2 regions of the Hymenobacter cellulosivorans genome follow, and region 1 is predicted to be linked to the other one. Evidence: riboswitches for the same ligand, from Rfam matches in the RefSeq annotation. Region 1 holds a riboswitch; the other holds the start of a gene.
The links. Region 1 has a riboswitch for thiamine pyrophosphate ahead of MUN80_RS00345 (TonB-dependent receptor). Riboswitches for the same ligand answer to the same signal wherever they lie in the genome.
Positions count from the first base shown of each region.

Region 2: another riboswitch for thiamine pyrophosphate. It lies ahead of thiS (sulfur carrier protein ThiS); the one in region 1 lies ahead of MUN80_RS00345 (TonB-dependent receptor).

Region 1 covers NZ_CP095049.1:61,915-77,830, reverse strand. The annotation lists gene hrpB (ATP-dependent helicase HrpB) at 1-1,407, opposite strand, end outside; gene MUN80_RS00375 (rhodanese-like domain-containing protein) at 1,501-1,824, opposite strand; gene pnuC (nicotinamide riboside transporter PnuC) at 1,945-2,571, shown strand; gene MUN80_RS00365 (AAA family ATPase) at 2,571-3,119, shown strand; gene MUN80_RS00360 (aldose 1-epimerase family protein) at 3,142-4,029, shown strand; gene MUN80_RS00355 (GNAT family N-acetyltransferase) at 4,041-4,457, shown strand; gene MUN80_RS00350 (hypothetical protein) at 4,577-4,816, opposite strand; TPP riboswitch at 5,022-5,130, shown strand; gene MUN80_RS00345 (TonB-dependent receptor) at 5,191-7,689, shown strand; gene MUN80_RS00340 (APC family permease) at 7,909-9,648, opposite strand; gene MUN80_RS00335 (acyl-CoA dehydrogenase family protein) at 9,882-11,114, shown strand; gene MUN80_RS00330 (hypothetical protein) at 11,178-11,531, shown strand; gene MUN80_RS00325 (hypothetical protein) at 11,518-12,150, shown strand; gene MUN80_RS00320 (YfbM family protein) at 12,322-12,864, shown strand; gene MUN80_RS00315 (hypothetical protein) at 13,045-13,410, opposite strand; gene MUN80_RS00310 (hypothetical protein) at 13,660-14,019, opposite strand; gene MUN80_RS00305 (hypothetical protein) at 14,075-14,506, opposite strand; gene MUN80_RS00300 (hypothetical protein) at 14,778-15,212, shown strand; gene MUN80_RS00295 (DUF4268 domain-containing protein) at 15,288-15,749, opposite strand.
Region 2 covers NZ_CP095049.1:759,737-775,652, reverse strand. The annotation lists gene MUN80_RS03400 (carboxypeptidase-like regulatory domain-containing protein) at 14-886, shown strand; gene MUN80_RS03395 (5-formyltetrahydrofolate cyclo-ligase) at 924-1,502, shown strand; gene MUN80_RS03390 (biopolymer transporter ExbD) at 1,580-2,074, shown strand; gene MUN80_RS03385 (ExbD/TolR family protein) at 2,091-2,615, shown strand; gene MUN80_RS03380 (ExbD/TolR family protein) at 2,630-3,145, shown strand; gene MUN80_RS03375 (ExbD/TolR family protein) at 3,154-3,666, shown strand; gene MUN80_RS03370 (GDYXXLXY domain-containing protein) at 3,675-4,220, opposite strand; gene MUN80_RS03365 (DUF2157 domain-containing protein) at 4,223-5,437, opposite strand; gene MUN80_RS03360 (archaemetzincin) at 5,510-6,325, opposite strand; gene mnmC2 (tRNA (5-methylaminomethyl-2-thiouridine)(34)-methyltransferase MnmC2) at 6,447-7,148, opposite strand; gene MUN80_RS03350 (thioesterase family protein) at 7,167-7,604, shown strand; gene MUN80_RS03345 (thiamine phosphate synthase) at 7,607-8,221, shown strand; gene thiH (2-iminoacetate synthase ThiH) at 8,440-9,564, opposite strand; gene MUN80_RS03335 (thiazole synthase) at 9,659-10,432, opposite strand; gene MUN80_RS03330 (thiamine phosphate synthase) at 10,443-11,063, opposite strand; gene MUN80_RS03325 (hydroxymethylpyrimidine/phosphomethylpyrimidine kinase) at 11,072-11,821, opposite strand; gene thiC (phosphomethylpyrimidine synthase ThiC) at 11,946-13,823, opposite strand; gene thiS (sulfur carrier protein ThiS) at 13,857-14,060, opposite strand; TPP riboswitch at 14,138-14,233, opposite strand; gene rlmN (dual-specificity RNA methyltransferase RlmN) at 14,635-15,702, shown strand; gene MUN80_RS03305 (hypothetical protein) at 15,785-15,916, opposite strand, start outside.

The DNA of each region.
Region 1 (15,916 bases):
TGGGGTGCCATCGGCAAGGCGTAGGATGTCACGCTCGGTCAGTAGGGCCGCCAAAGCGCAGGCCGTAGCGCCGTGACCCACTTCTTTACCCCGAATGACTAGATGGCCCAGGCGCGGAATCAAGCCCAGGCCCGCCAGCGTGCGGCCGTGGGGTGTGGGCTGGCCTTCTGTTGTCAAAGCTCCGAGCCGCACGAGCAAGTCCCGGGCCTGAGCCAGGGCGGCGGCGGGTGGGGCATCGAGCCAGCGCAGTGTAGCCGGGTCCTGGGTGCCCCACAAAGCCAATTCGAGGGCCAAGCCGCTGAGGTCGGCCGTCAGGATTTCGGGCGGCAGGTGGTGGGGACGCTGAGCGTGTTCGGCTTCGGTCCAGAGGCGGTAGCAGGTGCCCGGACCCAGGCGGCCCGCCCGGCCTCGGCGCTGGTCGGCGGCGGCCTGGCTCACGGGTACCGTGGCTAGGGTGGTCAGGCCAGTGCGGGGCTCAAACTGTGGCACCCGGGCGTAGCCGCCATCCACCACAATCTGCACGCCCTCGATAGTCAGGCTGGTTTCGGCAATGCTGGTGGCCAGTACCACTTTGCGGCGGCCTTGCGGGGCGGGGCGCAGGGCTGCGTCCTGCTGTTCGGCCGGCAGCTCGCCGTGCAGCACGTGAATATCAATGGATGGTGCTACGGCTCCGGCTAGTTTGTCGGCGGTACGGCGCTGGTCGGCTAGGCCGGGCAGAAACACCAGCACGTCGCCCTCGGCATGTTTGCTCAGGGCTTCCCGCACCAGGGCTGGGGTCAAGTCGGCCAGCCGCTCGTAGGGCCGGCTACCGGCTGCCGCTACCCGGGCGGGTGGCAGGTAGTGCGTGCCTACCGGGTGCTGCAAACCCGCGCTACGCACGACGGGCGCTTTGAGCCAGTTGCCCAGCCGCTCGGCTTCCAGCGTGGCACTCATGATGAGCAGGCGCAAATCGGGGCGGAGCACGGCCTGGGCGTCGAGGGCCAGGGCCAGGCCCAGGTCGGCTTGCAGGCTCCGCTCATGAAATTCGTCGAAGAGCACGGCCGCTACGCCTTCCAGGGCGGGGTCGTCCTGCAGCATCCGGGTCAGGATAACCTCAGTGGCGACTTCAATGCGGGTCTGGGCCGAAACCCGGCTTTCCAGGCGCACCCGGTAGCCCACCGTTTGGCCTACCGGCTCCCCCAAAATGCTGGCCATGCGGGCAGCAGCCGCGCGGGCCGCCAGGCGGCGCGGTTCCAGCACGATGATGCGGCCGGTGGGCGGCATCCAGTCGGCTTCGAGCAGGGCCAGAGGCACCACGGTGGTTTTGCCAGCCCCGGGCGGGGCCTGCAGCACGGCGCAGTTGGTGGCGGCCAGCGTGGTCAGCAGCTCAGGCAGAGCCGCGCATATGGGGAGGTCGGGCAGGCGCAAACGGGGAACTAGTGAGATGGTGAAATGGTGAGTTTGCTGTTTTGATATTGTGGACGGCCCTCACCATTTCACCATCTCACTAGTTCACTAAAATCAATACACCGGCACCGTGGGGTCGACGCGCACGGACCAGGCGTGAATGCCGCCGCGCAGGTTGAGCAGATTGGTCAGGCCGTGACGGTGCTGCAAAAACGACAAAGCCTGGGCCGAACGGACGCCGTGGTGACAAATCAGCACCACGGGCTGGTCGGTGGGCACCTCTTCCCAGCGCCGGACAAGTTCGCCCAGCGGCAGGAGCTGGCTGCCTGAAATCTGGCAGTACTCGAATTCCATGGGCTCCCGGACGTCGAGCAGGTGCAGGGCCTGGCCTTGCTGCAGGCGGGCGTGCAGATCTTCGGGGGTAATTTCGGGGAGCATAGTTTCGGCCGGCAAAAGTGAGAGGAGCCCGTAAAATTAGCGGGTGACTGGTTAGCTTTGGCCTCTGCCAGGCCCGCGGGTCCGGATTAAACCTGAATTTGCCGTCAACGTTTCTGCTCTTTGCTACATTCCCTCTACGAGTTCTGGACTTCTGCCGCGGGCAACTCGCCGCTGGAATGGGTGGCCGTCATTACCGGATTTGCCTGCGTGTGGCTGGCGGCCCGCGAGTCGCTCTGGAACTTCCCGGTGGCCATTTTCAGCTGCCTGCTCTTCGCCGTGGTGTATTTCCGCGGCAAGCTTTATTCCGATAGTATTCTGCAGGGCTTCTTCATCCTGATGAGTATTTACGGCTGGTACGAGTGGCTGCACGGCGGCAAGCAAGACACGGCCCTGGTCGTGACGCGCACCCGGCCCTGGGAGTGGGTGGTGGTGGTAGTCGGCGTGGTCGTTTTTACCCTGGGCTTCGGCTACTACCTGCAGCACCACACCGACGCGGCCGTGCCGCACTGGGACAGTTTTACCACCGCTGGCAGCTTGGCCGCCCAGTATCTGCTGACCCGTAAGCGGCTCGAAAACTGGCTGATCTGGATTGTGGTCGACCTGATTTACGTGCCGATTCTGTGGTATAAGCAGCTCTACCCGACCAGCGGGCTGTACGCCGTTTACCTGATTCTGGCCGCCTATGGCTACGTGGAGTGGCGCCGGGCCGCCCGCGCAGCAGCCGCCACCGAAACCCCCGTTGTCTGATGCTGCGCGTAGCTCTCACCGGCCCCGAATCGACGGGCAAAACTACGCTCAGCCGCCAGCTGGCCGACTATTACCACACTACCTGGGCCCCGGAATACGCCCGCGAGTACCTGGAAACGCACGGCCCTAGCTACACGCTCGAAGATCTGGAAATCATTGCCCGCGGGCAGGTGGCCGCTGAGGAAGCCGCGGCGGCCCAGGCGAACCGCGTGATGTTCTGCGACACGGATTTGCTGGTCATCAAGGTCTGGTCGGAGCACGCGTTTGGGCAGTGCCCGGAGTGGGTTAAGCAGCGCATCGAGCAGCAGCGCTACGACCTGGTACTCTTGCTGGGCGTGGACATTCCCTGGGAAGCCGATCCGCTACGGGAGCATCCGCACCACCGGCAGTACTTCTACTCAATTTATCAGGCCGAGCTCAACAGCCGCATGTCGAACTACGCCGAAATCAGTGGTACGCCCGAGCAGCGGCTAGAACAGGCTTGCTTTTTCGTGGATGCCCTGCTGGCCGACCCCAAACCGGCTTCGGCTCGTACTGGGTTACCGTAAGCTTGATTAACCAGCCCGATTCATGAACTACACGCTCGAAAACGACCAGTGCCGCGTTACGGTAAATAGCTCCGGCGCCGAGCTCAGCAGCCTGGTGCGCAAAGACCTGCCCGAAATTGCCAACCTGGAATACCTCTGGCAAGCTGACCCGGCCGTGTGGGGCCGACACGCTCCGGTACTCTTCCCGATTGTGGGCCGCCTGCCCGAGGACACGTATCTGCACCAGGGCCAGCAGTACAGTTTGCCCCAGCACGGCTTTGCCCGGGACCGGGAGTTTACGTTGGTCGAGCAAACTGCGGAGGAGCTGACCTTTGAGCTGCAAGCCGATGAGGCCAGTCGGGCCGTGTACCCATTCGAGTTCGTGTTGCGCATTAGCTACCAGTTGCGCGGGTTGCAGCTCACGGTGGGCTGGCACGTGCAGAACCCTGATTCGGCCCAGGAGCTGCTATTCAGTATCGGGGCTCACCCGGCCTTCCGCTGCCCGCTGATGCCGGAGGAGAAGTTTGAGGACTACTTCTTCCACTTCGACCACCCCGTGACCCTGGACCGCCACCTGTTGCAGGGCGGCTTGCTCAGCGGACAGACCGCGCCTGTGCTGCACGAGGAAACCGAAATGCCGCTAACCTACGAGCTGTTTGCCCAGGATGCCTTAGTATTTAAGCACTTCGACTTCACCCACGTCACGCTGCGCAGCTTCGCCTCCGACCGGGCCGTGCGCCTGCGCTTCGACGGATTCCCCTTCTTAGGCCTCTGGACGAAAGAAAAGGGCGCTCCGTTCGTGTGCGTGGAACCCTGGCAGGGTATTGCCGGCTCGGTAGGTGCTCCGGTGGAGCTGGCCGATAAGGAAGGCATTCTGAGCCTGGCGTCCGGCCAAACGTACTCGGCCCAGTATTCCATTGCCATTACCTAAGGCCCGGACGAATGCGTATCCCCGTAGAAATCCGCCGCATCACCCCCGAGCAGACGTATGTGCTGCGCCACGCGGTGCTCTGGCCGGATAAGCCCCTGGACTATGTTAAGGTCGAAAATGACGCCGCCGGCCACCACTTCGGCGCTTTCTGCGGGCAGGAATTGGTATCGGTTATTTCCCTGTTTGTGGAGGAAAAGCAGGCCCGCTTCCGCAAGTTTGCCACCGCGCCTGAGTGGCAGAAGCAGGGCATCGGCTCCCAACTATTGCAGCGCGTCATCGAGGAAGCCCGGCAGCTCGGGGCCAGCGCGTTGTGGTGCGACGCCCGTCAGGATGCGGCGGCCTTTTACCGGCGCTTTGGTATGACGGGGGAGGAGCCCGTGTTTTACAAGGGGGATATTCCCTACCAGCGTATGAGCGTCGGACTGTAGTCTGGCCTATTTGTAACAGCACGAAAAAGCGGCCTTTTCGCCTGCCAGCTTCCGGTATCAGCCACGATTAGCCGGAAGCAGCAAGGCAAAAAGGCCGCTTTGATTCTGTATAAGCCGCGCTAAAAGGTAATTGTTTCCAGGGGGCGCACCGGCGTGCTGGGCCGGCCGTAGTCGGGCTCCCAGTCGTTGATGGGCCGGGAGATGCCCGGCGGCAGGTCGAGGTCCGGCAGGCCGTCGTCGAGCGGCTCACCGCCGTCGTCGTCGCCGTCGGTGTAGGGTGGGTGCTGGGAGCGTTGGCGCGGGGCCAGAATGAAGTAAGCCAAAACGGCAACCACGAGCGTGTAGATAAGACTGATCATGGCAGCAACTGCTAAAAGACGACGGAAACAAACAAAGGGAAGCCGACGGGCTTTATCACGCTAACGAGGCGGGCGGGGCGGATGTTTTGGGATACCACAATTTTTCCGCCTACTGGTTAGCCAGCCTAATATAGTTGATTGTCAAGCGAAAGTAAAGCGCAAATCTTCTGATTTGGAACTCCTTGCCGGGGGCTCTAGCTTTGCACCATAGTTTTAGGGGTGCCCTACCAGCGGCTTGCTGCCGTGGGGCTGAGATCATACCCATTGAACCTGCCCGGGTAATGCCGGCGAAGGGAACAAACGATCCACGAACGTGAAAACCTGCTGTGCCGACCCCTGGCGCCGGGCCCGTTCCACTTTTCTTTTACCAATCCTTGAAAAATTTATTGGTTTTGGGTGGTGCCGTGCTGGCGCTTCCCTTGCTCGCGCCCCGGGCTGCCTGGGCCCAGGGCCCCGTGGCCGGCACTATAACCGATGCCCGCACCGGCACCGCCCTGCCCGGCGCCACCGTGCTGCTCGACGGGGCAGTAGTGGGCGTAACGGATGCCAGCGGTATGTTTGCCTTACCCGCTGTGCCGGCCGGCTCCCATGAGCTGCGTATTACCTTTCTGGGCTACGACGCCTTGCGCCAGCCAGTGCAGGGCCAGCCCACGGAGCAGCGCTTGGCGCTGGGGCTACGTTCGGGCGGCATCCTGACGGGTGAGGCGCTGGTAACGGCCAGCCGGGCCAACGACCGCACCGCCACGGCCTATACCAACGTGAGCCGGGAGGACCTGGCCAAGCGCAACTTCGGCCAGGACATTCCCTACCTGCTCGACCAGACGCCCTCGGTAGTGGTAACTTCCGATGCCGGAGCGGGCGTGGGCTACACCGACATCCGTATCCGGGGCACCAGCAACACGGGGATCAACATGACCATCAACGGGGTGCCGCTGAACGATGCGGAGTCGCACGGCTCGTTCCTGGTGAACCTGCCCGATCTGGCTTCGTCCATCAGCAGCCTGCAGGTGCAGCGCGGGGTGGGCACCAGCCAGAACGGCGGTGCGGCTTTCGGGGCCAGCATCAACATCTCCACGATGGAGAACCGGACCGAGGCCTACGGGGAAACCCAGAATAGCTTCGGCTCCTTCAACACCTGGAAAAACACCGTGCAGTTTGGCACCGGTCTGCTAGGCCAGCATTTCACCATCGACGGCCGCCTCTCGCGCATCGCCACCGACGGCTACCTGAACCGGGCCTCGTCGGACCTGAAGTCGTACTACCTCTCGGCGGGCTACCAGGCCAAGAATACGCTGCTCAAGTTTATTACCTTCTCGGGCCGGGAGAAAACCTACCAGGCCTGGAACGGCGTGCCCGAGCCGCTGATTACCGGTGACCGGAAATTGCTCCAGCAGTTTATCGACAACGGCGAGCTGAGCGAGGCCGATGCCGCCCGGGGCCTGCAGGAAGGCCGGCGCTACAGCTACTACACCTACGACAACCAGACCGACAACTACCAGCAGAACCACTACCAGCTCCACCTTTCGCAGGGCCTGGGCCAAGACTGGAATGTGGGGGCCGCCCTGCACCTGACGCGCGGCTTTGGGTACTACGAAAGTTACCGGGCGCGTCGCAAATTCGCCGACTATAACCTGCAGAACGTAGTAATTGGTGGGGATACGCTTACGCGCACTAACCTGATTGACCAGAAGTGGCTCGACAACTACTTCTACGGCGGCACCTTTGCCCTGAACTACCAGCCCCGCAACAACGATAAGCTGCAAGCCACCTTGGGTGGAGCCTGGAATCAGTTTGTCAACGACCATTACGGCGAGGTAATTTGGGCGCAGTATGCTTCCAACGGCAATATCCGCCACCGCTATTACTTCAACGATGCCCGCAAAACCGACTTCAACGCCTACGCCCGGGCTACCTGGCAGGTGCTGCCCCAACTAGGCGTGTACGGCGACTTACAGGTACGCCGCATCAAGTATGGCATCGACGGGTTGGAGGCGCAGAACCGTGACGTGACAACCCACGAGCGGTACCTGTTCGTCAATCCCAAGGCCGGGGCCACCTTTACCCTGGCCGAAGGGCAGCAGCTCTACGCCAGCTACGCCCGCGGGCAGCGGGAGCCGGTGCGCTCCGACTTTACCGACCGGCCCGCCGGCCAGCCCCGCGCCCAGGCTGAGCGGCTCAACGATTTTGAGGGCGGCTACCGCCTCACGCGCGCCAACAGCACCCTGCTGGGCCCCCAAACGACGCTGCGCCTGGAAGCCAACTACTTCTACATGCAGTACCGCAACCAGCTCGTGGCCACCGGCCGCCTCGACTCGGTGGGCAATGCCCTGCGCACCAACGTGGACCGCAGCTACCGCACCGGCCTGGAGCTGACGGGCTTTGCCTCCATGAACGATAAGCTCAGCCTCAGCTCTACGCTCACGCTCAGTCGCAACCGGATTCAGGGGTTCCGGGAGGTGATTTACGACGCCAACTACCTGCCCGTAACCGCCGCCGAGGCCCGCACGACAACTATTTCCTACTCGCCCTCGGTGGTGTCGGCGCATACGCTGGAAGGCCAGCCACTCAAAGGCCTGCGCCTGGCGTTGCTCTACAAAACCGTCAGTGAGCAGTTTCTGGATAACACCGCCAGTGCCGCCAAGCGCATCGCACCTTATCAGGTGCTGGACTTCCGGGTGCGCTACAGCATCCGGCCGGTATTTGTGAAGGAAATCGAGCTGGGCCTGCTGGTCAACAACGTGCTCAACCGCAAGTACGTGGCCAACGGCTACACCTACGGCTACCCCGGTGCCGACGGCAACCCGCAGATCTTCAACTTCTACTTCCCCCAGGCCACCCGCAACTTCCTGGCCTCGGTTGGCGTGAAGTTCTAAGGTGCGCAGGTAGAACCCGGGTCATTGCAAGGAGGAACGACATTCCGCGCATCAAGCGGCGGCTATCCGTCCTCTGCTAGTGACAAACACTCTTTTACCAGAAAGCCCCTTACTACCGCGTGTAGTAAGGGGCTTTTTTATATCAGAAGGCTCCGCACATGTCAGAGTACTGATTGCTTCGCGCTGCCTACAAGGACAGGAAGTTAGTAGCTTAACTCCTTAAATAATTAGTCGCACGCCGCCCAGCTCGGAAATGTGGTAGGGAAACTGGTTGCCGGGGGAGCCGATGAACATGAAGTTTTTAGGGATATTCCACTCGGTAGAAAGCCGGTCAATCAGCTCGGGGCCAAACTTGCCGTCGATGGTAACAAAATCCACCTCTATCTGCTCGTAGGCGCGGTCCAGGACCCGAATGTCGGTTAGCAGCTCCTGCGGATATTCCTCACCGGGCTTGAGCAGGGTCACGATTTTGAGGCGGTTGGTAAACTCGTTTTCTACCACGTAGGCCATGACTTTGTTGAGGTTCGAGACATTGTCGCCCTTGGTGAAAAATACGAATTCCTGCTTGTGCAGCTCCTTTAGCTGCCGCTTCACAAACAGCCGGCCCAGGCGCGAAAACCGCGGCGAATGCTCGGCCACCGACTCCACTGCCGCCAGAATCAGGTTCAGAATGGCCGTGCGGTTGAGCATGATGTAGACCAGGGCCATGGTGGGCAGGAAGTACTGCAGAAACACAATCAGGTAGTCGGGGTGAATCTTGATGTTGCCGTACAGGGCCACCAGAATGCCAATCAGCGCCAGCAACACCGTGGTGATGCCCGCATACACCGGCCGCGGCAGCTTGGGCCGCTTGCTCTTGAGCAGGAAGTTGCCCAGGGCAAAAAAGGCCATTACCGACAAAAAGGAAATAGTATACACCCCCGACAGCGGCCCCAGCTCCCCATTGGTAATAAGCAGCACCGATACGCAGAGCAGGAAAAAGGTAATCAGGATCAGGTAGTTGCTGCCGGCTTTGTTGGCTTTGAGAAAAAACTGGGGCAGAATCCGGTCCAGGGTCATGCGCTGCATCAGGCCGCTCACGCCCACGAAGGAGGTCAGCACGGCCCCGCTGAGCACGGCTACGGCATCGACTGAAATGAGCATGCCCAGCCACCGGCCGCCGGTGGTAGTGCCCAGGTGGGAGAGGAGCGTCTCGGTGTGCTGGCCGACTTCCACCATGGGTAGCACCGCAATGGCCAGAAAGGCAATAACGGGGTTGAAGAAGCTCACCACAATCCACATGTTGCGCAGAGTCTTGGGAAACACGCCCCGGGCCTGTTCTTCCACGAAATTGGCCGAGCTTTCGAAGCCCGAAATGCCCAGCATGGCCGCGCTAAAGCCGAAAAACAGCGCATTGACTACGCTGCCGCCTTTCACCGGGAGCTGGAAATTCAGGCTCATGGTATCGAGGCCGTGGGTAGCTAGGTACCAGATGGCGCTGCCCACCAGCAAAGTCAGGGACACCAGGTGGACCAGAAAAATAGCCACCGCCACCTTCGCCGACTCCGAAATGCCCAGGATGGTCAGCACCAGAAACAGGCCCAGCAGCCCCAGCGTAGCCCCGATAATGGGCAGCCCGTGCCAGAGCGTGTGCAGGTAGTGCATGGCCTCACTAGCCGAAATAACGGCCGTAGCCATGTACGACAGAATGGTGAGGCAGGCGGCCAGGGCGGCATTGCGCTTACTGGTCGTGTTGAGCAGCACGTTGTAGGCGCCGCCATTCAGTGGCAAAGCGCCTACCACTTCGCCGTAAATCGTGCGGAACAGAAACAGCACCGCTCCCACGATGAGCAGGGCAATCCAGGCGTACTGTCCGGCATAGGCAATGGCCAGGGCCGAGACGTATAGGCACGAGGAGGAAATATCGTTGCCGCAGATAGCCGTGGCTTCCAGCTCGTTTAGTTTCTTTTCGTGACTCATATGCAGAAGGGCAGAAGGATAGGGCGGAAGGGAATGTGCCCTCTACGGAAGAATCAGCTGTTTTGAATATAAAAACGCAAGATTCCCCATCAGGGAGGGCCGGCAGTGTACAAGAATACGGCATATCATAAACTTCGCCGCTGTTTCGGCCGCACCGAACCAACCCCACCCGGGGCCTGTTCTGCATGCTGAAACTTCTATCTTTGAGGCTGATTCCCACCCAACCCCCAGTTATGTCATCCCAATCCGACGTCCTCTCGCCCAAGGCTAAAGCCGAGCACCGCAGCGGTTCGTTGAACGCCGCCGGCTTCACCGATTACTACGACATCGACGGCCTGCTGACCGAAGAGCACAAGCTCATCCGCCAGAGCATCCGCGACTTTGTCAAGAAGGAAATCAGCCCCAGCATTGAAAAGTGGGCCCAGGACAATCATTTTCCCTCCGAAATCGTCAAGAAGTTCGGCGACGTGGGTGCCTTTGGCCCTACCATCCCCACTGAGTACGGCGGCGGCGGCCTCGACTACATCAGCTACGGCCTGATTATGCAGGAAATTGAGCGTGGCGACTCTGGCATGCGCTCCACGGCCTCGGTGCAGGGCTCGTTGGTGATGTACCCCATTTACGCCTACGGCTCGGAGGAGCAGCGCAAGAAGTACCTGCCCAAGCTGGCCTCGGGCGAGTGGCTGGGCTGCTTCGGCCTCACCGAGCCCGACCACGGCTCCAACCCCGGTGGCATGGTTACCAATATCAAGGATATGGGTGACTACTACCTGCTCAACGGCGCCAAGCTCTGGATTTCGAACTCTCCCGAGGCGCAGATTGCCGTGGTGTGGGCCAAAAACGAGCAGGGCCGCATCAAGGGCCTGATTGTGGAGCGCGGTATGGAAGGCTTCACGACTCCCGAAATTCACAACAAGTGGAGCCTGCGCGCGTCCTGCACCGGTGAGCTGGTGTTCGACAACGTGAAGGTGCCCAAAGAAAACCTGCTGCCCAACGTGGAAGGCCTGCGCGGCCCCCTCGGCTGCCTCGACTCGGCCCGCTATGGCATTGCCTGGGGTGCTATCGGCGTAGCCATCGACTGCTACGAGTCGGCCCTGAAGTATTCCCTGGAGCGGGAGCAGTTCGGTAAGCCCATTGCCGGCTTCCAGCTCCAGCAGAAGAAGCTGGCCGAAATGATTACCGAAATCACCAAGGCCCAGCTGATGGTGTGGCGCCTGGGCATGCTCAAAAACGAGGGCAAAGCCACCAGCGCCCAGATCAGCATGGCCAAGCGCAATTCCGTGGACATGGCCTTGCAGGTAGCCCGCGAAGCCCGCCAGATTCACGGCGGCATGGGCATCACCGGCGAGTATCCCATCATGCGCCACATGATGAACCTGGAGTCGGTGATTACCTACGAAGGCACCCACGACATCCACCTGCTCATTACCGGCGCTGATATTACCGGAATTCAGGCGTTCAAGTAAGACCTAATGCATTGCATAAAACGGCCGTTCTGGAAACAGGGCGGCCGTTTTACATATAACTCCATGGACCAAGAGACGGTGAGCTACATCCTTACGTACCACTGGCATCTTCTATCAGAGCAGGAGAAGCTCATATTGCAGCATCTACTGACGACGGAGAAGCTGATGGCAGTAACGGCCGCCTCGGTACGGCAGAGAATGCAGATTCTTAGTGCGCGTAAGGGCTGGCTAATTACCGATAAGCAACTGCTGGAAAGGCTGGCCGACGGACCGGATGCTTTTCGGTATAACACGGCCGTTACTGTCTTCAATGCGCATGGCCGCGAGAAGCTGTTAAATCTGTGTCCTCGCTGTGGCCTGCTTGCCCGCACGCCCCAGGCCCGCCAATGCCGTCATTGCGGCAATGATTGGCACTAATTCCTTTGCTCTGCAAGCACACCTGATTCAACGTCACCTCATGGGCAGGTCCTGTGAACTTCGGTCAATTTCGGATACGGATGCGCAGGAGTTCCTGCAATATCCGGAAAAGCTGGTTCAGCTGGAAGCGGACGAGTACCAGCGCGCTGAAGAAGCCTATGAACGGACCGGCAACATAGCTTCGTACCTGGGTCCGGCTGATTCGCCAAGGCGTTTCTACGACTGGAGAATGTTGGTTATACTCGTTTCGTGCAGCCACACGGCTTGGCATATGATTGTCAACGAAGGGGAGCAGGTCGGGAAAGATGCTTGGTCACTGGGTTTTGATGCCCAAATATTCAGGGCTCCGCAGGTGCTAAAGCTTAGTACCGCGTTAGCCAGCGCGTTGGCTGAAATGCCCGAAAGCCCCGCCGCTGCTCCCGAAGTTCTCCTGTCTCCCGATGGTTGGGAATTTTTTGATATGGACAATTCTCTACCCTTTACCTGGGACGAGGACAGTAGCCGTCCAACCAGTGAGAAACAGGGACCTGCCCCAACGGAACGGCAGATGCAGCAGGAGCTACAGCACTTTATCCAGGAAACAGCCGCCGCCAACCGCGCCTTGCTGCTGCTGGGCTGAGTCTGCGGATCCAACTTCCGGCAAGCTCTTACTTTCCCTGGCCTGGGCTGCGGAGGATTAATAGTCACCATCAAAACGCACTTTGGGTATTATCCGCCCCGCTGCTCACCAGCCCCGGCGTTTAAGTAACCTCTGATTTGCCTACCTTGAAACGGCCATTCTAAGGGCAGAATGGTCGTTTTTATTGAGTTTCACCTTTACCGCAGTTCAGCTATGGGCATGATTATGATACTCAGGAAAGTAAGTGAGCCGCAACTGCAGCAACTGCTGGCCGAGCCCGACTTGATCCTGGATTTAGTGGACGAGCTGGCGCCGGCTGGTCAGGAGCTAGACCTAGACAAAGCCTGGCACGGCCTGCACTTTATGCTAACGGGTTCGGGCTGGGAAGGTCCCGAGGAGTTGGCTTACTTAATGGATGGCGGGCAGGTAATTGGGAATGAAGAAGAACATAGCGTCGGCCTCGGCCCGGCGCGGGGGCTCACCAATGCCGAAGTCAGTCAATTCGCGGCGGCGCTGGGCCGTTTGTCCGAATCAGAATTCAGGTTGCGCTACGATAGTGCGGCAATGGACGAACTGGAGATTTATCCAGTAGGCTGGAGCAAAGAGGAAAAGCCTGAGGAAACTGTAGACTGGCTAGTGACCAGCTTCAACGAGCTAAAGCAATTCGTGGGCGACGCTGCCATTGCCAAGCAAGGGTTGCTGGTTTGTATATAAGGTTCGGTGGCCAGCTGAGAAATACTTGCACTAAAGTCCGGCTCAGGGAAGGCTGTCTAAATAAGGTAGGAATCGACTGGTTCTGCTGTCATCAGTCAGGACGCTGTTGCAGGCAGGACCTGGGATAAAGCACAAAGGGCCGCCCCACTGTGGGGCGGCCCTTTGCGTGTGCCGACAAGCTTACTTCTCCAGCACGTACACCGTCTGGCTGAAGACGGTATTGCCGGTGCTGGTCATGTTGTTGGGCGTGCTGCTGATGACGTGCCAGCCAGCCTTGGTATACTCATTCACCGTGGCCAGCGCCGCTTTGTGCACAATGGCCGTGTTGGCAGCCATACGCTTGGCGCTGCCCCGGCTAAAGTCGAGCTCCTTCTCCTTCTGTCCTCCATCGGGAGCAATGGTGATGATGGAAGCCTGGGCATCGAGGCCGAACGACATATTGCTGATAACCATCATGGTGCCGCCGCCCTCGGCGGGTTTCGGATAAAACGACCAGGTGCCCAGAGCAGTCAGGGTCAGCGTGGCGGCAAGTAGAGCTTTTTTCATAAAAAAGAGCAATTGATAAGGTGTGAAACTCAGCCAAGGTAAGCCCAAATAGGCCGCGCTGCAATAGCTCGGCCATAGGCTCCAAACCAGCTTGAGCAGGTGCCATTCCCAAAGCCGGTAGCGCGGCAAGTACGCCTGTCCCAGATAAGAAAGCAGGGTAGGCAAACGCGCTCCGCTGCTGGAAGCTAAAACGGCAAAGCCGCCCCAATTCCGGGGCGGCTTTGGTCTATGCGTTGGCGGCAGCTGGGCTCAAGGCTTTTCCAGCAGATACGTCGTGGTGCGGACAAAGTCAGGGCTGAGCTGCGGGTGCCGGGCATCGGGAACCACCGTTTCGGATTCCTGCTGCTGTGCTACCGTCCAGCCCTGGGCCCGCAGCTCATTGAGCCGGAGTATAAGTTGCCCCCGGTACCGGTAGTCGCTCTTGCCCCTGACATCGAGCTTCTGCTCGTTGATTTCACCAGTGGGCAGAATCATGACCAGGGTATGAGTGCCGTACACCTCGCGCAACGACAATTCCATGTACTCGGCGGGGGCCGCGGGCTTGGGATAAAACGCCCAGCTGCCGAAGGCCACTGTTACCAGGGCCGTAACCCAGAAAGTTTTCTTCATCGGACAAAAATCAAAGGATAGCGCCACTGCCGGACCGTGCTTGTAAGCCCGGCCGCTACTGGGTTACGGCCGCGTCTTTGCGAAACAGATAACGCACCGTAGCCGCTTCCTGGGTGGTACTCACCAGCTGCCAGCCCTGGGCACTCAGTTCATTTAGTTTCTTCACCTCGGCCTGGTACACTGTGTTCTGGGCGTAGCGCTGGCGGCGGATGTTATTGCTGGTCGAGTCCGGGGTAAAGCGGGCAATGCTGGCATTGGCTGTTTTCTTGCTGATGCTGGTAATGGGCAATACCTGGACTTCTTCGGTGCTGAAGGTACCGTCGGGTTGAATAGTCGTTAGAGAAGAGCTGCGCCCGAGCTCCGACCCCGGCACCGATATATCGATGACGCGCACCAGCATCAGGTAGCGCGAGGGAGTGGGCTGGCGCTGGGCCAGAGCTGCGCCGGAGGCCAGCAGTAGGCCCAGTAAGCAAGTAATGTTACGCATGATACACTTGGGTTAGGAGGTAAGAATAAGCCGTGCCACACCTGTCTTTCTATGGCCTGCCGGGCGCAGAAATCAAGCCAAATACTATTAAATAACTATATAGAGTGCTAGAGCCAAGCTGGAAGCAGAGTGGCTCCATTCCAGCCTATACATTGGCCGACCTTGCCAGTTGGCGGAGCTGAACCGGGCACTTGTAAAATTTGGGCATTCGGCACCGGAGGAAAATTGGCTGGCGTATAAACAGTTGATTTTCAATAGTAAACTCAGCGCTATGAATACTGACAACGAGCACGAAAACGCCGAGTCGCGGCGGCAGGAACGCCGGGAGCACGACAAGGAGCAGTACCGCCAGGAAGGCGACGAAATGCGCCAGGGTGGCCCCGACCCCAACCTGCGTCACCACGACCGCACCCGCGACGGCGACGGCAGCTTCAGCCCCGACAGTGAGTCCGACTCCGGCTCTTCCGACGGTATTGCCAGCATTATGGCCGGCAGCGGCGGCAACAACGGCGTCCGCTATCATACCCTCGATGAGGTAAACAACAGCAGCCCCAACGCCGACCAGGGCGGTACGCCCGGGGCTGGCCAGAGCCGGGAGCCGCAGTTGCGCACGCCCAGCGCCCAGACCTCCCACACCAGCAAAGGCCCTCAGAGTGAAGGTGGTGAAAGCCAAAGCCAGGGCATCAAGAGCGGTAACCAGTCTTAAAAAAATAGGGCGTAGAGAGCCAAAAAAGGCTGTTCCCGAGCGTGGGAGCAGCCTTTTTGGTTGGTAAGCAGTGCCTTACCGCAAATCATCGAAGGCATATTGGGCTCCGCTCCAGAACTCGTCCAGGGCCATCAGGCGGGGCTTGAAAAAGGAAATTAGCTTGGGCCAGTCTTCCCGGTCAAACATATTGGCCGGGCGCAACTCCTGGTAGATGCGGCTCATCGTCTGCCCGTTTTCGTCCACAAACTGCGGTTCCCAGGTCCAGGCCTCGCCCAGACTTTCCTCCAGCATGCGCCGCAGCTCCAGGAACTGCTGAAAAAACAGCTCCCGCAGGCCTTCATCGGGATGGGTAATATCAATACTGATGGTGGCGTGGCGCACATCGGCCCGCAGGCGGAAGTACACGTGCTTGAGCCCGGTTTTGTAGTTAATCCAGTTGGTCGGGACACCCTCCGCCGAAGGCACGGGAGCCATATACTGCCCAAACGTAGTCCAGAAAGCCTGGCGTAGCTGAGCGGCTTCAGTTTTGCTATACATAAGGAAAAGAGGAGAGAGGCGCATGTTGCCGCCGTATTCGTGGCGGATGCTGTTCAAACTGGCTTTTACGGCTGCCGCTGCCGGCTGATTCACTTGCCTCCGCCCGGGGCCAACGACGGCCGGCAGCAGGGGCACTTTCAGCGGCAGCAGGCGAAGAATTCATTGGG
Region 2 (15,916 bases), 700 kb from region 1:
TTTACTTACTCCTGTGTCTACTTATTCTCTGCGTACAATTCTGCTGTTACCGGCTTTGCTGACCGCGCTGACCAGCCAGGCTCAAACCATTACCGGTACCATCCTCGACGCCAAGACCCACGAGCCACTACCCTACGTCAACATCGGGGTGCTGCATAAGGGTGTCGGCACGGTGGCCGACGATAAGGGTACCTACCACCTGCCCGTCGGCCCGACCCATGCCACCGACACCGTGCGGGTATCGAGCCTGGGGTTCCGGCCCCGGCTGCTGCGGGTGCAGGAGCTGCGCCAGCAGCCCACCGTGGAGCTGAGCCCGGAGGCGGTGGTGCTGCGCGAGGTGAAGGTCAAGGCCAAGGGCCTGTATAAGCATACCCGAGTTCTGGGCTTCAAAAAGCCGGATGGGAATGGCACGCTGACGATGACCTCGGATGATCTGGGCACGGAAATCGGCTCAGTTATCAACCTGAAAAGCAAGCCAACCCGGCTGGTGAATGCCAATTTCAGCGTGGCCTATAACCACAGCGGGCCGCTCACTTTCCGGGTCAACATCTACCGGCTGCTACCCGACGGCCGGCCCTCGGAAGAAAAGCTACTGCACCGCGACGTTATTGTTACCTCCAGCGTTGAAAAAGGGACTATCAGCGTCGATTTGGCGCCGGATCAGCTGATCTTGGATGAGGACTTTATGCTGGCCCTGGAATGGATTAAAGGTCCGGAGAAGGCCAAGGTGAAGTCGCAGCTGGCCTTCGTGGCAGGCCTGGGCTACGCCAATAATGACTTGTACCTGCGCAAAACCAGTCAGGCCACCTGGGAGCGGGCCTCGGCAGGGGCCGTGCTGGCGGGTATGCAGCCTAAGATCAGCTTTTACGTAACCGCTCAGGACTAACCCTGGCTAGTGATGCGCACCCAGCACCTTACCAATTATGTTAAAAAGTGACCTGCGCCGGCAGATGCTGGCGTGGCGCCGGGCCATGTCGGACCTGGACCTGGTGACCCGCAGCCAGCAGGTGGCCGAGCAGCTGTTTAAAGAAACCTACCTGACCCGGCTGCGGGCCGTACACGTGTTTCTGCCCATTCAGCGGCAGCGCGAGCTGGATACCTGGGCCATTATCCGCCGCTTCTGGCGCGAGTTTCCCCAGGTGCGCATCGTGGTGCCGGTGATGCAGGAAGACGGGCTTTCCCTGCGCCACTACCTGCTCACGCCCCAGACCGAGCTGGCGGAAAATGCCTGGGATGTGCCCGAGCCGCTCAATGCCGAGGAAGTGGCACCCCAGGAGCTGGACGCCGTGCTGCTGCCCTTGCTGGCCTTCGACGAGGCTGGCAACCGCGTGGGCTACGGCAAAGGATTCTACGACCGGTTTTTGCAGCAGTGCCGCTCCGACGTGCTGCGCATCGGCCTCTCGCTCGAAGACCCCGTGCTGCGCATCGCCGATGCCTGGGAGGGTGACGTGCGCCTGCATGCCTGCGTAACGCCCACCCGCGTGTGGCGCTTCGAGCAGTAAAGCCGGCGCTGGGCGTCAACAACAAACGGCGGCAGCGGAGCGTTGCCTGGGCGTCAGGTCCCTAACCTTCGCGCACAATGCCTACTTTATCCTCTATCCGCCCCAGCCGCCGAGGTATGCGGCCCCCGGATTTGATGCCCCTCGTTGGGGTGAGCCTGGTGCTGGCCGTACTGCTGCTGCTGACTTCCCAATCGGTAAAGCAAACGGTAGTGCAGCTGACCCTACCGCCCCGGAGTCATCGGCAAGACACTCAGAAACATTCAGATCGTGATGGCCTTACGCTGCTGCTCGGCCGCCAGCACCAGATTCATTATTACCGGGGCGGGTTCTATTCGGCGGAATTGCCTAAGTTACAGACCATCCGCAGCGGGGACCAGAGCCTGCGGCGGATTGTGCTGGAAGCCCGCGCCGAAAATCCCTGGCTCGTTGTTCTCATCAAGCCCGGCCCCGGCGCCAAGTACCGCGACTTGGTGGCCGCGCTGGACGAAATGAACATCACCGCCCAGAAAAAGTATGCGGTGGTAGATCTGCACAAGCTTGATTACGCGCTGCTGCGGCACAACGGTCTGTAAAAACATTTACTGCATTATGGCTGCTTCCCAACCTACCGTAACCACGGGCCTGCGCTCGGCCCGCCGCACTTTCCGCCGCATCCTGCACCCGGACATGACCCCGATGGTGGGGCTGGGGTTTTTGCTGGTCACGTTCTTTCTGCTGGCCGCGGACTTTGTGAAGCCCACGGTAATGCAGCTGACGATGCCGGTGAAGCCTACGCTAGACCCCAACGCGTCAATTTGCTTTGGAATTGATAATAGCCTCTCGCTCATCCTGGGCAAGAATGGGCAGGTGCATTACTATCGAGGTGGCCTCCGTTCGTATGAAGCACCCGAGTTGCATACTACGCACGGTGGGGCAGCTGGCTTGCGGCGGCTCTTGCTGGAAGCTCGCCAGCAAGAATATGGAGTCATTGTTCTTATCAAACCAGGGCCGGATGCTAAGTACCGCGACTTGGTGGACGCGCTGGATGAGATAAATATCACTGACCAGAAAAAATACGCGGTAGTGGACCTCTCCCAGCGCGACTACGAGCTGCTCAAGCAGCACAATCTGTAAGAACCACCAGCATTATGACCCGCTTCCAGCCCATTAGTCTACGCTCTACTCGCCGCATTCTGCACCCGGACATGACCCTGATGGTGGGGCTGGGGTTTTTGCTGGTGACATTTTTTCTATTCACAGCGGAGCTGGCAAAGCCGACAATAATGCAGTTGACGATGCCTATGAAACCGAAGCACGGTTCGGGCAATTTGTACTGTGGAGGCCCGCTAAGTCGAGATGTTACAACACTGATTCTTGGTAAGAATAGCCAGGTGCATTACTACAAGGGAGATGGTTACGATTACAATAGCGAGAATACGAAACTGCAAACGACAAATATTAGTCCTGCTGGCCTGCGGCGGGTATTGCTGGCAGAAAATGCTGTAAACCCCAGAACGATGGTAATAATCAAACCGGGGCCCTACGCCAAATACCGCGACTTAGTCGATGTGCTCGATGAGATGAATATCACTGGCCAAAAGCGATACACAATCTCAGATATGTTCCAGGGAGACTATGAGTTGCTAAAGCAATACAATCTATAAGCGCCTTTATGACTACGCCGCCGAATACCGGTCCGCGCTCGGCCCGCCGCACTTTCCGCCGCATCCTGCACCCGGACATGGCTCCGATGGTGGGGTTGGGCTTTTTGCTCGTCACGTTCTTTCTGCTGGCCGCGGAGTTCTCAAAGCCGACAGTCTTACAATTATCGATGCCGGTGAAGCCCAGCCCTAATGATGAAGCGGTAGGATGTAAACTGATCGATGCAATGACCCTAGTGTTGGGCAAGCACGGCAAGGTTTGGTATTACCCTGGGGTGCTGGCAGCAGGTGAGACGCCTGAGATATGCATAACGGATTTTACTTCCACTGGCTTGCGGCAAGTTTTACTAAAGCAAAAGCGCGAGTCCGGTGAGTTGATAGTTCTAATCAAGCCATCCGATAACGCCAAGTACGGGGATATTGTAAATGCCTTGGATGAAATGAGTATTACTGACCAGTACCAGTTTGCTCTAGTGGATATAACCCAACGAGAAGAGAAATTACTAAGAAAGAACGGCCTATAACCAAGCTGCTACTTCGGCAGCTCGGCTACCTTCGTAATGCGGGCCTGGCCCCAGGGCGCCACGCTTACTTGCACTAGCAAAGGCCGCCGACCGCCGGTTTTTTGCAGGGATTTGCCCGTGGCTTCGGGTACGTAGTAGCGCTCCAGGTTGTAACGCAGGCGCAGGCCGTGGCGCCAGCTGTCCGTTACCCAGCCGCGCAGGATGGCTTGGTCGGGAGCGGGAGCAGTGGGCTCGGTGGGGTAAACGGCGGTGGCTTCGTAAGAGCCGTTTTGGGGGCGGAGCAGCACGTATACGGGCTGGTGCTTGCGGGGCGGCTCGGGGCCCTGCCAAAGCGTGGGCGCTACCTGACTGATGCTGTAGTTGAGCCGCAGGTAGTCGCCGTAGAGCAGGTCGCGCGGGTCGACGGGGGTGGTGCGCAGCGTGATGGTGCGGCCCAGGGCCGTGGTGGCGTAGCCGGCCCCGGCCACGGCCAGGATGAACAGCATTTGAGCGGCCACGGCCAGCCCGATGAGGCGGCGGTGGGTGAAGGTGGTAGTGGGGGCGGGCGTGGCCATGCTTACTCGGGCTGTTTGGACGACAACGACTGGGCATTCTTGCGCCGCAGATACCAGCTCATTCCCAGCAGCAGTACGCCGCCCACCAGGAAGAACAGCGACTTATCCATAAAGGCCCAGGTCAGCTTGAAGTAGGCCACCATGGTGGTAATGATGAATAGAATAGTACCCAGGGTGACCCGGTCGGGGTTGTTTTCCTGGTGGGCCCGCCACAGTACCGTGCCCGAGTAGGCGTAGAGTACCACCAGCGTCGCAATAGCCAGGGCCAAACCGCCGTGCAGGTAGAAGCCGGGCAGCAGCAGGAGCCAGTCGGTAGCGCTGCCGGGGCGGCCTCGGCGGTATTTGCCCCACAACGACAGCGCAAACACACCCAGCAGCGCCCCGATATAGGCCAGGAAGGGCGGGCGTAGCATGCCGGCATAAGTATCAGCTTCGCCGTAGAGGGCCAGGCCCAAAGTGAAGAGGAAGGCTGCGGCCAGGGGCGGGGTTTGCAGGGCCCGGCCAGCGGCACGGTCGGTTTGCCAGTCGCCGACGGCGTAGATAAGCATGGCTGGAATAAAGAACCAGGTAATTTTGGCGTGCAAGTGCCCGATGAGCAGGCCGGCCTGCCACAACAGGCCAGTAGCCAGCACCGTGCCCAGCAGGGCATTGGGGTGGCGCCACCAGTAGTAACCCAGGCCCACCACGGTGAGGGCGGCGGTGAGGTAGCTGAACGTGCCCAGCTGCCCGGTGCTGTAGCCCTGCACGATGCCCCCGATGGCGGCCATGAGCACGAAGATGGTGCGGCTGCGGTAGAGGTAGGTGAGGGCCGTACCCGCCAGGGCCCAGGCCAGCAGGCCCGGTGCGTCGTAGCCGATGAGCTGATACATCTGGCTGGTGAGAATGATGCCGCAGCCGAACAGAATCAGGCCCAGCCCAATGAGGCCGATGCCCAGCGACTCGTTTTTGCGCTGCAAAAAGTACTCCCCGCCCGCGTAGGCCCCGCCCATGCTGCCCAGCAGCAGCAGCAGGCGCAGCCACTCGGGTAGGCCCTGCCAGTTGGCGGCCACGATGCTCAGCGCGCTTAGGCCCAGCAGCAAAGAGCCCAGCAGGGGCAAGAGGCCCACCGCGCGCTGGTCTTCGGGATAGAGGGCCAGCAGCTGCTGGTGCTGCTCGGCCGTAATAATGCCTTTGCGCACCCACTCGGGGCCATCGGTTTCCAGTAGCGTTCGACTCATAGGTGGATTTTACGCAGAATCAGAATAAAAGCCAGGACTAGTAGCGAAGGCAAGTATCAAGGACAAATGTACTCAAGGGAGTTGTTTGAGGTCCATTTGGGCTAATGAGTAGTCTCGGCGAAGTCGGTTTCTGTGAAAGAAGCTGGTTAACTCCCGTAAACGACGGATGTTGTCGTAGTGCAAATTCCAGTAGAGCTTCGTTTGGCACTCCGAGCAGAGACGGTTGGGCGTAGTATCGGTTTCCGACAGACTATTGGTGCCATTCATCACACAACGGGCATAGGTGCAATGATGCAGGGAAAGCATGTGCCCGATTTCATGGGATGAAATATTGATCAGGCGGGTCAGGCAGCGGGTGTAGTTTTCGGACGTTAGGGTTTGGTCCTGTAGCCGGTAGATGGAGGTAACCCCCACTCGGTCCGGGTACGAAGCCAACCCAAGCACGTAGTTCCACTCCGGCTTAGGGTACAGGTCTTTGGCACTGATGGCCATGAGCGCCAAGCCAGTGCTGGGTAGTCGGGTTTTCAGATAGTTGTCGAGTAGATAAGGCGCCAGCAGCTGTTCATGGCCATTCTGTCGGCGCCGGGCCGCACGTGGAACCAGGGTATCGGCCACTGCGGGCAGCAGCAGCACCGGCCGCTGGTAGAAAATGTGTAAATATTCCTGAGTGGCTTGTAGCGCCTGGCGCTGCAATGTCGAAAAGCGGCCTACTGGCTGTAAATAAATAGTTTGGGTAAGCGAATCGGGGCGGAAAGGCGGAAGCTGCTGGTAGGCTTCCAGGTTCTGCCCGGCTTCCTGGTTTTCATAAAGCCACTCGCCAGGCTGCGGCTTTTTCAGGGGAAAGTCGTTTTTCTGTATTGCCTGAAAATAGGTTTTTGCCGCTGGCAAAAAGGAGGCAGTAGATGCGCTACTCCCGCAGGAAAGAAGAAAAACAAGGAGCGGGAGAAAAAGATAAGCCATCCGGCACAGTCAAAAGAATTTGCAAATAGCTGGCTGTCAACCGGGTGGTTTAGGCTTGCTTCCGGGCCCGGGTCATCTCGCGCTTGCCGGGCGGGCCGGGCAGCTTTTCCACCAGCCAGCCCGCGGCCTTGAGGCTGCGGCGGAAGGAGCCCTTGGCGCAGTAGCTCACCAGAATTCCGTCGGTGGCGGTGGCGTGGTAGAGCTGCTCGAAAACGGCTTCGGTCCACATATCGGGTTGCTTGTCGGGGGCAAAGGCGTCGAAGTAGATAACGTTATAGCGCTGGGCAGGTAGGGCAGTATCCTGGAGGGCGGTGGGCTGCTTGTGCAGCAGGAAATGCTCGGTCAGGTGTACCACTTCCTTCCAAGGAGCGGCGTGCAGGTACTCGTGAAAGGCCAGTAGCTCGGGGTTGAGCACGTAGCGCTCCACGCCCAGGCTCTGGATAACGGTGGGCGGCAGAGGATATTTTTCCAGCGTGTCGTACTCGATGATGTGGCGGGCCGTAAGGCTGCGCTGCAGGGTTAGCAGGGCGTTGAGGCCGGTGCCAAAGCCGATTTCGAGGACCCGCACCGGGCCGGTAGCCGGGGCCAGCTTCGCTTCCAGGCCGGCGGCCAGGTACACGTGCTGGGCTTCCTGCAAAGCGCCGTGGGTAGAGTGGTAGTGCTCATCCAGCGCGGGCACGTACAAGGTGCTCGAACCATCGGCTGTGGTTCTAACTTCTACTTTTACACCGCCTTCGGTTTCCTGCATCATAACTTCTGTTCTTGGCAAATGGCCCGCGTAAAAGTAGCGTTACCCACCACATATTCCCTGACGGTCCAGCTGCCGGTCCGCATCACCGACCTTAACTATGGCAACCACCTCGGCAACGATGCCCTGCTCAGCCTCTTGCACGAAGCCCGGGTGCAGTTCTTGCAGCACCTGGGGCTGCGGGAGGTAGATCCGGCTACGGGCCAGGGCGTTATCATGGCCGATGTGGCCATCGAATACAAGGGCGAGGCCTTCTACGGCGATGTGCTGCACGTGCAGCTGGCCGCTACCGACGTGCAGAAGTACGGATTCGACGTGGTGTATTGGGTGAAAAACCAGGAAGGTCGCGAAATTGCCCGGGCCAAAACCGGCATGCTGCTCTTCGACTACACCACCCGCAAGCTGCGCCCCATGGCCGCGGACCTGGCCGGGATTCTCCACTCCGCTGCACAAGCTTAGGTATGTTTCCACTGTTGCTTATTTCCTCACCCTGGTTTCTGCCCGAAGAGCACCAGGTATTGGAAGAGTTATTTGCCGCTGGCCTCACCACCCTGCACCTGCGCAAGCCCGGCGCCTCCCGGGCCGAAGTGGAAGCCTACCTGCAAGCTGTGCCGGAGCAGTTTCACGGCCGCATCATGCTGCACCAGCACCACGACCTGGCCCGTGACTACGCCCTGCAGGGCCTGCACCTGCCCGCCGCCACGCGCGAAACCTGGCGTGGCCGCCCGGCGCCCGGCCAGCATCTTTCCACCTCGTTTCACAGCCTGGACGAGCTGAGCCGGCACCGGCGGCGCTACCACCACGTGTTTCTGAGCCCGATCTTCAACAGCATCAGCAAAGTCGGCTACTCGGCCGCATTTCCGCCCCAGGAGCTGGTAGCCGCCCTGCGCCGCTGGGCGGCCCGCCGCGGCTACCAGCCGCAGGTAGTTGCCCTAGGCGGCATCGATACCGCTACCCTGGGCCCGGCCCGGGAGTTGGGCTTCACAGGCGCCGCCGCCCTCGGGGCCATCTGGCAGCACCCCGACCCGGTGGCTGTGTTCCGCGAGTTGCAGCAAGTGGCCGCCCAGCCGCTGTAGCGCAAACTATGTCGTTTGCCTTACCGGCGGGATATGGCGGTGAGCGTGGGGTCCCAGTCTTTCCAGACGGGCTCGTAGCCCTGGCGGCGCAGCATGGCGGCAATATCGGCGGGGCTGCGCTACCGGCGGGATATGGCGGTGAGCGTGGGGTCCCAGTCTTTCCAGACGGGCTCGTAGCCCTGGCGGCGCAGCATGGCGGCAATATCGGCGGGGCTGCGCTACCGGCGGGATATGGCGGTGAGCGTGGGGTCCCAGTCTTTCCAGACGGGCTCGTAGCCCTGGCGGCGCAGCATGGCGGCAATATCGGCGGGGCTGCGCTCGTCCGAAATCTCGAACTGCTCCAGCGACTCGGGGGCCACGGCGTAGCCGCCGGGATTGGTCTTAGAGCCGGCGCTGATGCTGGTGATGCCCAGACGGATAATGTTGTCGCGGAAGGTGGGGCTTTCTCTAGTAGAAATGGACAGCTCCACTTCCTCATTGAGTAGGCGGTAGGCGCAGATCAGCTGCACCAGTTCCCGGTCCGTCATTTCGACCTTGGGCTGCAGCAAACCCTCGGCGGGACGCAGGCGCGGAAACGAGAGGCTGTACTTGGTTTGCCAGTAGGTGCGCTCCAGGTAGTCGAGGTGCAGGGCGGTGTAGAAGGCGTCGGTGCGCCAGTCTTCCAGGCCGAAGAGTACGCCTAGCCCCATCTTGTGAATGCCGGCCCGGCCCAGGCGGTCGGGGGTATCGAGGCGGTAGTGAAAGTTGCTTTTCTTGCCTTTGGGATGGTGCTGGCGGTAATCGGCCTCGTGGTAGGTTTCCTGGTAGACCAGCACCGTGTTCAGGCCTTGCGGAATCAGCCGTTCGTAGTCGGCCTGGTCGAGGGGCTGCACCTCCATGGAAATATGGGAGAAATGGGGCCGAAGCGTTTGCAGGGCCTTTTCCAGGTAATCCACGCCCACAGTCTGGTTGGCCTCCCCGGTTACGAGCAGCACATGGTCGTAGCCCCACTGCTTGAGCACGGCTGCCTCCTGCAGCATCTCGACGCTGCTCAAGGTGCGCCGCCGAATCTTATTATCGAGGCTGAAGCCGCAATAGGTGCAGATGTTCTGGCACTCGTTGCTCAGGTACAGCGGCACGTAGAGCTGCACCGTGTTGCCGAACCGTTGGCGCGTGAGCTGCTGGCTAAGCTGGGCCATGCGCTCCAGATAGGGCGCGGCGGCCGGCGAAATCAGCGCCTGAAAGTCCGCCAGCGTCCGTTTTGGTGCCGCCAGGGCCCGCTCCACATCGGCCGCCGTTTTGGCGTAGATACCGGCCTTAACGTCGTCCCAGGCGTGGGCCGCAAAGATGGGTCGGAAGCTCATGCTAGTTGTCAGTTGTTGGTTGTCAGTTGTTAGTGGTGGGCATCAGCAGGAGCTAGCAACTGACAACTAGCAACTGACAACTAAAAACGAACGACTAGTCCAGAAAAGCGGTGAGCGGAGAGCTGGCTACGGCGTGACTTACCGGCGCGGCCAGCTTGGCTTCGTAGGCTAGGCGGCCGGCTTCCACGGCTAGGCGGAAGGCGTGGGCCATGGCTACGGGCTGCCCGGCCACGGCAATGGCGGTATTTACCAGCACCGCGTCGGCCCCCATTTCCAGGGCCGCCGCTGCGTGCGACGGGGCCCCGATACCGGCGTCGACGACGACCGGCACCCGGCTCTGGCCGATGATGATTTCGAGAAACTCTCGGGTCAGCAGGCCTTTATTGGAGCCAATGGGAGAGCCCAGGGGCATGACGGCGGCCACGCCTACTTCCTCTAGGCGCTTACACAGCACCGGGTCGGCGTGGATGTAGGGCAGTACCACGAAGCCCAGCTTCACCAGTTCCTCCGCCGCCTTCAGGGTTTCGACCGGGTCGGGCAGCAGGTACTTGGGGTCGGGGTGAATTTCGAGCTTGAGCCAATCGGTTTCCAGGGCTTCACGGGCCAGCTGGGCGGCAAATACAGCTTCCTTGGCCGTGCGTACCCCGGAGGTGTTGGGCAAGAGACTGAACTGCACGTGACCCAGGTGGCGCAGCAGGTCGTCGTCGGCCGACGTCACGTCCACGCGCTTCAGGGCTACCGTTACCAGCTCCGAACCGGAGGCCAGCAGGGCTTCTTCCATCAGCGGGGCCGAACTGAACTTGCCGGTGCCGGTAAATAGCCGGGACGAAAACGTGCGGCCAGCAATAACGAGAGGTTGGGTTTTCATAGTCAATGCCTTAGCGGGCCTGCTCCTGCAAATGGTCGACAAACTCAGCCGCGGCCCGGGTTAGGTCGGGGGCCTGGGCTATAGCACCGGACACGGCTATTCCATCCAGGCCAATAACCTGAAGCGTGGTCACGTCGGCCAGGGTAATGCCGCCAATGCCGATGATGGGAATCGTAAGACCAGCCCCCTGGCACTGCTCCACCAGAGCGGCATAACCGGCCAGCCCCAGAATCGGACTCAGATTTTCCTTGGTCGTGGTGAAGCGGAACGGGCCCACCCCGAGGTAGTCGACGCCGGCCTTGGCATGCTGCTCAATATCGGCGAAGGTGTTGGCCGTGCCGCCGATGATTTTGTCGGGACCGAGCAGAATCCGGGCGTCAATGGGGGCCATATCTTGCTTGCCCAGGTGTACCCCATCGGCGCCGATTTCCAGGGCCAGGTGGGGGTTGTCGTTGATAATGAGCGTAGCGCCGTAAGCGCGACACACGACTTGGGTGTCGAGGGCCAGCTGCCGCCAGGTAGCAGCTGGGGTGTTTTTGACCCGAAGCTGTACCCAGCGCACCCCGCCGCGGCAGGCCTGCTCGGCGTGGTCGGGCCGGTCGGTGATGAAATGAAGGTTGCTGATCTGCATGAAGTTGCTTAGCGAAAGGAGTGGTAGCCCAGCAGCGTGTCGTTGCTGGCCAGAAAGGACGTGGTGTAGCGCTTGGCCAGCTGGCAGGCCACGGACAGGGGTTGTCCCAAAGCCAGCTGGGCCAGGATGGCCGCCGACAGCACGCAGCCGCTGCCGTGCTTTTCGCCCTGGGGCAGGCGGGCCTGGGTGAAGTGGTACTGGGTGTCGTCGGCAAAGAGAATGTCGACCGAATCCTCTCCCGCGCCGTGCCCGCCCTTGAGCAGCACGGGGCAAAACCCGGCCACCACTTCGGCGGCCTCCTCGGCCGAAGCCGCGGGCCACAGCCGTAGCATCTCGGGCAGGTTAGGCGTAATCAGTGCCAGCTCAGCGCACAAAGCCCGCACCAGTTCCGGTGCGGGCCGCTGGTGAAACTCGTAGCCGGCCGAAGCCTTCAGCACCGGGTCCCAGACGATGCGCGCGGCCGGGCGGAGCTGCCGCAGCCACCGGAGCAACTCCAGCAGCTGGGGCAAACTTTCGAATAGCCCGATCTTGACGAAATCAACCGGGAAGCGGGCCAGTAGCACCCGAATCTGGTCCTGAATGTCGGCCAGCGGCACCCAATTCACCCGCTCGAAGGCTACGTCGTTCTGCACCGTCAGGCTCGTGCACACGCCCAGCCCGTACACGCCGTGGGCTTCCAGCGTCTTGCAGTCGGCCAGCAAGCCGGCTCCGGCGCTGGGGTCGAAGCCGGCAATACTCAGAGCGTAGGGGCGGGCCATTCTTTTAGAACTTAGAGTTGAGAACTTAGAGCTTAGAAGTTGTTCTTTTAGAGCTTAGAAGTTGTTCTTACTGAGCCAGAACGATTCTCAGTTCTAAGCTCTAAACTCTGAGTTCCAGCAAAGACTACAGGTAGATTTCACTGCCCTTGTTCACGAACTCCCGCGACTTTTCGGCCATGCCCGAGGCCAGCACCTGGGCGGCGGTCAGGTCCTGGGTAGCGGCGTAGTCGCGCACTTCCTGGGTGATTTTCATCGAGCAGAAGTGGGGGCCGCACATCGAGCAGAAGTGGGCCACCTTGGCGCCTTCGGCGGGTAGGGTTTCGTCGTGGTACTCCCGGGCCGTGTCGGGGTCCAGGCTCAGATTGAACTGGTCTTCCCAGCGGAACTCGAACCGGGCCTTGCTCAGGGCATTGTCGCGGTACTGGGCGCCGGGGTGGCCCTTGGCCAGGTCGGCGGCGTGGGCGGCTATTTTGTAGGCAATGACCCCATCTTTCACGTCCTGCTTGTTGGGCAAGCCCAGGTGTTCCTTAGGCGTCACGTAGCAGAGCATGGCCGTGCCAAACCAGCCGATCATGGCCGCCCCGATGGCCGAGGTAATATGGTCGTAGCCGGGCGCAATGTCGGTCGTGAGCGGCCCCAGGGTGTAAAATGGCGCCTCGTGGCACTCCTTGAGCTGCTTGTCCATGTTCTCCTTAATCAGGTGCATGGGCACGTGGCCGGGGCCTTCTATCATCACCTGCACGTCGTGCTGCCAGGCAATCTTGGTCAGCTCGCCCAGGGTTTCGAGCTCGGCAAACTGAGCCTCGTCGTTGGCATCGGCAATGGAGCCGGGCCGCAGTCCGTCGCCGAGCGAAAAGGCTACGTCGTAGGCCTTCATGATCTGGCAGATTTCCTCGAAGTGGGTGTAGAGGAAGCTTTCCTGGTGGTGGGCCAAACACCACTTGGCCATAATCGAGCCCCCGCGCGAGACGATGCCCGTCACGCGCTTGGCCGTCATCGGGATGTAGCGCAAGAGCACCCCGGCGTGAATCGTGAAGTAGTCCACGCCCTGCTCGGCCTGCTCAATCAGCGTGTCGCGGAACAGCTCCCAAGTCAGATCCTCAGCCTTGCCGTTCACTTTCTCCAGGGCCTGGTAAATCGGGACGGTGCCCACCGGCACCGGGCAGTTGCGGATAATCCACTCCCGGGTTTCGTGGATGTTCTTGCCGGTGCTGAGGTCCATGAGCGTATCGCCGCCCCAGCGGCAGCTCCACACGGCCTTGTCCACCTCTTCCTCGATGCTGGACGTCACGGCCGAGTTGCCGATGTTGGTGTTGATTTTCACCAGGAAGTTGCGCCCGATAATCATGGGCTCGGCCTCGGGGTGGTTGATGTTGGAGGGAATCACGGCCCGGCCGGCGGCTACTTCCTGGCGCACAAATTCGGGCGTGATGTAGCCCTGGGGCGTGTTGGCCCCGAAGCTGTGCCCGCGGTGCTGCACCCGCAGCGGGTCGTCTTGGGCCAGCTGGTCGATGCGCTGGTTTTCCCGGATGGCAATGTATTCCATTTCGGGCGTGATAATGCCCTGTTTGGCGTAGTGCATCTGGCTCACGTTGCGGCCTGGCTTAGCCCGGTACGGCCGCCGAATGTGCTCGAAGCGCAAGGCGTCCAGCGAGGCATCGGCGGCCCGCTGCTGCCCGTATTCCGACGAGGTGCCGGGCAACTGCTCCACGTCGCCGCGGCCCAGAATCCATTCCTCGCGCAGGCGGGGCAGCCCTTTTTTGAGGTCGATAGCCACGTTGGGGTCGGTATAGGGGCCGCTGGTGTCGTAGACGGTTACCGGCAGGTTTTCCTCCGTGGGGTTCACGAAGTCGAACTTGCGCTGGGTGTCGCTGAGCACGATTTCGCGCATGGCTACCCGCAGGTTGGGGTAGAGCTGGCCGGGCACGTAGATCTTGCGCGAGCCGGTCAGGGGCTGGCGCTCCACCAGCGTCTGCTGGGGGGCTTGGTCTTTTTTCTTCATCGAAAAGGAAGTGGAAACAGGACGTGGCGCGGCCTAGCCCCCTTGGGTGGCGCGAATAATTGTAATCCGGTCGTGGGCCTGCAGCTGGTGGGCGGGCCAATCGGGGCGGGGCACCACCACGTCGTTGACGGCCACGGCAATGCCGCGCAGGTGCAGCAGCTGCAGCTCGTCGAGCGTGGCCGTAAGGGTAGGGGAAGCTGAAGCCTCGTGCGGTTTATCGTTGACAAATAGCGTCATGCAACAAGCAGATTAGCAGGTTGATGGAGTCAAAACAATAAACGATAGGACGGCGTACGCCACGGGCACAGAGCGTCCCGTTTCTGGTCACTTTTCCCTTCGCCAGCATTACCTGGATCAGGTTCCAAGGGTATTTCTCAGTCCCGCGTAGCAGAACACCCCTAAAGTTTATGCCGGCAAGGTAAGGGAAAAAGTGAAATGGTGAGGTTGCGAAATTGTGATGTCGCCGTGCGGGCCTTCTTACCCCGTGTCATTGCGAGGACGCAGGACGAAGCAATCCGTCCTTTGAAATGTGCTGAGTGCTCTTAAGTGAAAAGCCCTGACGTTGCGCTAACGTCAGGGCTTTCTGGTAAAAGAGTGGGTCGTACTGCGTAGAGGACGGATGGCCGCGCTTCGCCTCGCAATGGCAGGTGACTGGCACATTCCTCACAGTATCCACATCAGCACATTTAAACACAGGCACTATTACCACCTCGGCTATGTTGGGTGCCAGCGACATAGTGAGGGGCAGGCAAACCTAAAACTCACTAAATCACTATCTCACTAAATCACCTGTCGTATCTTTGCAGTTATGATGATTGACCTGCCCGTTGTTTCCAAGCGCGACATCCGCAAACTCTCCCCCGATGAGCTCAAAGCCTTTATGGTAGAGCACGGCGAAAAACCTTTCCGCGCCAAGCAGGTGCTGGAATGGCTGTGGAAGAATACCGCCGGCTCGTTTGAGGAGATGAACAACATTTCCCTCTCGACCCGCGAGCTGCTGGCCAAGCATTTCGTTATCAACGGCGTGGCGGTCCAGAATCAGCAGCTCTCGAACGACGGCACCATCAAGTCGGCCTTCCGCCTGCACGATGGCAACATCGTGGAGGGCGTGCTTATCCCGCACGATACGCGCATGACGGCGTGCATCAGCTCGCAGGTGGGCTGCTCGCTGACGTGTAAGTTTTGCGCCACGGGCTACATGGAGCGCAAGCGCAACCTGGACGCGGCCGAAATCTACGACCAGGTGGTGCGCATCCGGGAGCAGTGCGAGGCCCAATACGGCACGCCGCTCACCAATATCGTGTACATGGGCATGGGCGAGCCCCTGCTCAACTACGCCAACGTGGTGGAGAGTGTGCGCCGCATCACGGCCCCCGACGGGCTGAATATGGCCCCACGCCGCATCACGATTAGCACTGCCGGCATTGCCAAGATGATCAAGAAGCTGGCCGACGACGACGTGAAGGCCAACCTGGCCCTCTCGCTGCACGCGCCCAACGACGTGAAGCGCAACGAAATCATGCCCATCAACGAGGCCAACTCCCTGGCCGCTTTGAAGGACGCGCTGCAGTACTACCACGAGAAAACCGGCCGCAAAGTCACCTACGAGTACATCGTGTTCGAGAACTTCAACGACACGCTGGAAGACGCGGCCGAGCTGTACCAGATTTCGAAGTGGCTGCCCTGCAAGGTGAATTTGATTGAATACAACCCCATCGAAAACGCCAGTTACCAGAACGCCGAAGCCGACAAAATCACGGCCTTCCACAAGTACCTGGCCGACCGCGGCGTGCAAACCAACATTCGGCGTTCCCGCGGCAAGGACATTGACGCGGCCTGCGGACAGCTGGCCGTGAAGGAAAAAGCCGACGTAGCCTAAGCGCCAGCCGGGCTAGTTTATCAATAGGAAAGGCCGCAGCGGATACCCGCTGCGGCCTTTCTGGTACAGAACGAAATGGAAGTTACTTGCGGCTCGTCATGGCGTCGAGGCCCAGACGCAAGATGTAGCTGGGGCATTGCTGGGAAATAAGCAGCGCTATTTTCTGCCCCAGCGCGGCAGACACTTTGCTCTTTTGCATGTTGTCGAGGCCATA